Regions from separate parts of the Macrococcus bovicus genome, predicted to be linked through region 2. Evidence: a T-box and tRNA genes for the amino acid it is inferred to sense, from the RefSeq annotation. Region 2 holds a T-box; the other holds one or more tRNA genes.

Region 1 (2,471 bases), 540 kb from region 2:
GGCATCTACTTATCCGCTATTACAGGTATATAAAAAAGACCGAATCCATGGATTCGGTCTTTTTGCTTAGCTGAAACGGTAAAATTCAGTCATGCGGTCCGCAACAGCCTGTGCATCTTCAGCTGTCACTTCTCCTTTAAGGCCGGACTGCGTCAAATCAATTTCATAGGATTTTGCATCATAGTCCAGGATCACTGACGTTCCGCGTGCAGTGATTGCTTTTGGTGCGACTTCTTTCACTTCATCTTCTTCATGATGTTCACGGTAATCAACACCGAACTGACCTGCTTTCAGTTCTGCATACTGCACAAGTTTATCAATATTCATCTTATATTCCTTCATGATTCCGCCTCCTAAATGTTATGACTTCTTCATTTTAATGAATTCAGTCAGCTTAGGCAAATCCTCTTTAAGGATGCCGCGGACATTGTAATTTTTAGTCCCCATATTCTTACGGGCCACTTTCAGGAACAATGAGCCATATATATCATTGTCACTTTCGTCCATCCGCTCAAAATCCACTTGCGCAATTTTGTTGAATTCAATTTCGTCAAAATGAATGATTTTAGCGCGCTCTTTGCTATGTATCAGCATCAGACGGTCTGCCAGCACAATAACCAGCCCTTTCTGGTTCAGGTTCAGCTGACTGGCTGAAGCGAGATAGACGAGTTCATGATTCTTTATCTCTGAACAGTACACTTTTAAAAGCTTGATAAAGAAACGGCGTTCGTTCTTTTTGATTTTTTTGAAGGTTTTGGAGAATTTTTTATAAGTCAAAGGGTAATCAAGCTGTTCCAGCGCCTGACGTATTGTCATTTTCTTTTTTTTCATATCATACACCAATCTTGTTCAAGAATTATACTTATTATAGCTACAAACCCCAAAAATTTCTATGTAAAATAAAAAAGCCTTTTAAATTAAAGGCTTTGGTAACGGAGGGCAAGGGATTCGAACCCTCGAAACGCTTGTGACGTTTACACACTTTCCAGGCGTGCTCCTTCGGCCAGCTCGGACAACCCTCCATAAAAAAAATCAGAAGCGATATTTCACCTCTGATATATGACCCCTACGGGATTCGAACCCGTGTTACCGCCGTGAAAGGGCGGTGTCTTAACCGCTTGACCAAGGGGCCTGGCTCCACAGGTAGGACTCGAACCTACGACCGATCGGTTAACAGCCGATAGCTCTACCACTGAGCTACTGTGGAATCATAATGGAGCGGGTGATCGGAATCGAACCGACGACATCAGCTTGGAAGGCTGAGGTTATACCATTTAACTACACCCGCATAAACAAAGGGCGACTGATGGGAATCGAACCCACGAATGTCGGAACCACAATCCGATGCGTTAACCACTTCGCCACAATCGCCAGAAATGGTGGCTCAGGACGGAATCGAACCGCCGACACATGGATTTTCAATCCATTGCTCTACCGACTGAGCTACTGAGCCATACAATGGCGGTCCCGACGGGAATCGAACCCGCGATCTCCTGCGTGACAGGCAGGCATGTTAACCGCTACACCACGGGACCACTTATAATTGCGGGAGGCGGATTTGAACCACCGACCTTCGGGTTATGAGCCCGACGAGCTACCAGACTGCTCCATCCCGCGTCAATAAAAAATGTTACTCAGCTAATATATCATTTACTGTATTTACGAGTCAATTATTAAAAAGTGTAAATAGTTAAACGTTATTGCTGCGCCGTTTTGAAAGGACTTTTTAAGTATATAAAGAAATTGTAAAGACGTCAACAATAAATTGAACATCAATCAAAAAACAGGGAATTCTGCCGGCATTCCCTGTCTATGATTTCCTTTATTTTTCAATCTGGTGAACAAGATGCGTTAAAATATCGCAGTACGGCGTTGGGATACCGAACTCACGGCCATACTTTGCCACCCGGCCTGTCAGAAAGTCTACCTCTGTCTTTCGGCCGTTCTGAATATCCTGATGCATGGAAGGATAGTGCAGCCCCACTACCTCCGGACTGTACATGGCATGAAATTTATTCAGAGTCGCGTCGAAATCAAGTCGCGCCCCTTTTCGTTCACCGACTGCAATGATTTCTTTCATTAGCGGAACCAGCATATCATCAGCATGTGGATAGGCGCCGAACTCCCCGATTCTCTTATCTGTCACTGCACAATACGTATTGAAGCAGCAGTTGACCAGCGCCTTATTCCAGATGCTCGTGACGACGTCTTCACTGATCCTGCCATTCAGTTGTGCTTCGTTAAAGATGGCATTCAGTTCCTTGACAAAATCATCTACTGTGCCGTCCATGCGACCGAATTCAATATTGCCTGTCCCTTCCAGCGTCACTTCGCCGGGTCCATTGAAGCCTGCAGACCACATCGTCACAGCGAGCAGTATTTTGTCATCGGCTATATATTTTCTGAGCAGGTCCCCGTGACCGAGACCATTCATCATCGACATGACATTCGTCTCTGCCGTGATGACCCCT
Region 2 (2,471 bases):
CTGAACGGAATGGTTCTCTTGTCTACTTCGCAACAGTAACAGGCGATGAGGATTTAATGATTGTCACTGATAAAGGTGTCATCATCCGTTTAGATGTGAACTCTATCTCGCGCACAGGCCGGAGCACGCAAGGCGTGAAGCTGATTCGTCTCTCAGATGACCAGTTTGTTGCGACCGTCGCAAAAGTAGAGAAAGAGGAAGAAGAAGTGGTGGCGCCTCAGGAAGAAAACATGACCGAATTATCGCGGGAAAAAATGGATGAAGAGATTGAACAATCAAACGGCTATCTGGTAGGTGAAGCAGAAGAACAATCTGAAGAAGAAGAAACAGATATCTTCGAAGATAGTGAAGATGTGGATACACTGGATGAAATCCGTAATCAGGAAAATGAATAGTATTTCCGGAGAAATAAATAAGGATGATGCCTCGGCATCATCCTTATTTTGCTTCCAGTTTTTTCATCATAAACGGAATTTCATTAATGATCATGGACGGGGGTGTGACATACATCGTCTGAGATAACTGGTCACCGATTTTACTGTGGATATAGACCGCATATTTGATGGCTTCCTCTGTCTCGAACTGACCGATAAACCCTGCTATCATGCCGGCGAGTGTGTCACCCATGCCGCCTGTCGCCATTGCAGGATTTCCTTTATCAATTTTATAGTCCCCTGTCTTCAGGTAAAGTTCAGTATGATGTTTTTTTAAGATGACGTGTGCTCCCAGTTCATCAGCTGCCTGACGATTTCGCTCCGGTGTCTGGTCATCAATTTTAATACCGCTCAGTCTTTCCCATTCCATCTGATGAGGCGTGAAGATAACCTCGCAGTCCGGGAGTGTCAGACGCAGCTTGCTGAAGATAGTAATCGCATCCCCGTCAATAATAATAGTCTGATGCGGCTGTACATGCTGCAGGATAAAAGTCAGCGTATTGTTCCCTTTAATATCAAGACCAAGACCAGGACCGACCAGGATACAATCTGCCTCAGTCACAAGTTTTGTCAGTCTTTTAATGTCATTCAGATCACTGACCATTGCTTCTGGACAGCGGGAATGAAGCGCCGTGTGATTGGAATGGTGTGTACAGACCGTCGTAAGGCCGCCTCCGCTATAGACACAAGCACGTGAAGACAGCATGATAGAACCGCCCATGTTCTGATTGCCGCCGATTAACAGGATGCGGCCATAATCGCCTTTATGAGACTGATCTTCGCGTTTTGGTATGGTGATGCTGTCAATTGTTTGCATATAAGACTCCCTTAAATTTAATATCATCATTTTAACAGAATAGTTTGCATTCTTAAAGTTTGTCTGATAATATGTAAATAACTTAATAAGACATTGTCTCGGAATAAGTACTTTCTTCTTCTTTCAAAGAGAGTCAGTGGTGGGTGTGAACTGGCAAAGAACAGAAACGAAATCTATCCGTTTAAGTAGACAATCGGTTTAACCGTTATGTTAATGAAGTGAACAGCTCCGGCTGTTAATTAGGGTGGCAACGCGTAATACCACGTCCCTTTCAAGGGACGTGGTATTTTTTTGTCCCCAAAAATAAAAAGGAGGCAATACAATGTTAGATATCAAAATGTTTAGAACTGAACCTGATTTAGTGAAAAAGAAACTTGAAATGCGTGGTATTGATACTTCCCTGGTGGAGAAAATCGTTGAGCTTGATAAGAAAGCGCGTGAACTCACACAGCAGACTGAAGAACTGAAAGCGAAGCGTAATAAAGCAAGTGAAGAAATTGCCTTGAAAAAGCGTAACAAGGAAAACGCAGATGAAGCAATTGAAGCGATGCGTGTCGTAGGCGAAGATATCAAGAAAATCGACGGGGAACTGAATCAGCTGAACGCAGATCTCAAGCTCGAGCTGTCAAGCATTCCGAACTTAGTGAGTGACGAAACGCCATTCGGTAAAGATGAGGACGAGAACGTCGAGGTTCGCAAATGGGGTACACCACGTGAGTTTGATTTTGAGGCTAAAGCTCACTGGGATATCGTTGAAGATTTAAAAATGGCAGATTTTGACCGTGCAGCAAAAGTATCGGGTGCACGCTTTGCCTTCCTGACACGTGACGGTGCGCGCTTGGAACGTGCGCTTTATAACTTCATGCTTGATCTGCATACAAAAGAGCATGGTTACCAGGAGATGGTGACACCACAACTTGTCAACGCAGACTCTATGTATGGGACAGGACAATTACCGAAGTTCGAAGAAGATTTGTTCAAGATTGAAAAAGAAGGACTTTATGCGATTCCGACATCTGAAGTGCCGCTGACAAACTACTACCGCAATGAAATCATGGATGTCAATCAATTCCCAGTGAAGTTCACTGCACTGACAGCATGTTTCCGTTCTGAAGCAGGTTCTGCTGGTCGCGATACACGTGGCTTGATCCGTATGCATCAGTTCAATAAAGTTGAAATGGTGCGTTTCGAGTTACCTGAGAATTCTTATGCTGCACTTG

The links. A T-box is a leader RNA that pairs with one kind of tRNA and senses whether it is charged. The one in region 2 lies ahead of serS (serine--tRNA ligase), so its partner is inferred to be a tRNA-Ser.
Region 1: it encodes a tRNA-Ser, which carries the amino acid that the T-box ahead of serS (serine--tRNA ligase) is inferred to sense. The anticodon was not compared.

What each region holds. Positions count from the first base shown of each region.
Region 1 covers NZ_CP128470.1:1,557,480-1,559,950, forward strand. The annotation lists gene QSV55_RS08475 (1,4-dihydroxy-2-naphthoate polyprenyltransferase) at 1-33, shown strand, start outside; gene QSV55_RS08480 (hypothetical protein) at 67-342, opposite strand; gene QSV55_RS08485 (PH domain-containing protein) at 361-831, opposite strand; tRNA gene QSV55_RS08490 (tRNA-Ser) at 934-1,022, opposite strand; tRNA gene QSV55_RS08495 (tRNA-Glu) at 1,061-1,132, opposite strand; tRNA gene QSV55_RS08500 (tRNA-Asn) at 1,133-1,207, opposite strand; tRNA gene QSV55_RS08505 (tRNA-Gly) at 1,215-1,288, opposite strand; tRNA gene QSV55_RS08510 (tRNA-His) at 1,299-1,371, opposite strand; tRNA gene QSV55_RS08515 (tRNA-Phe) at 1,378-1,453, opposite strand; tRNA gene QSV55_RS08520 (tRNA-Asp) at 1,460-1,535, opposite strand; tRNA gene QSV55_RS08525 (tRNA-Met) at 1,544-1,617, opposite strand; gene QSV55_RS08530 (ketopantoate reductase family protein) at 1,823-2,471, opposite strand, start outside.
Region 2 covers NZ_CP128470.1:11,696-14,166, forward strand. The annotation lists gene gyrA (DNA gyrase subunit A) at 1-395, shown strand, start outside; gene QSV55_RS00475 (NAD(P)H-hydrate dehydratase) at 439-1,251, opposite strand; T-box leader at 1,336-1,524, shown strand; gene serS (serine--tRNA ligase) at 1,574-2,471, shown strand, end outside.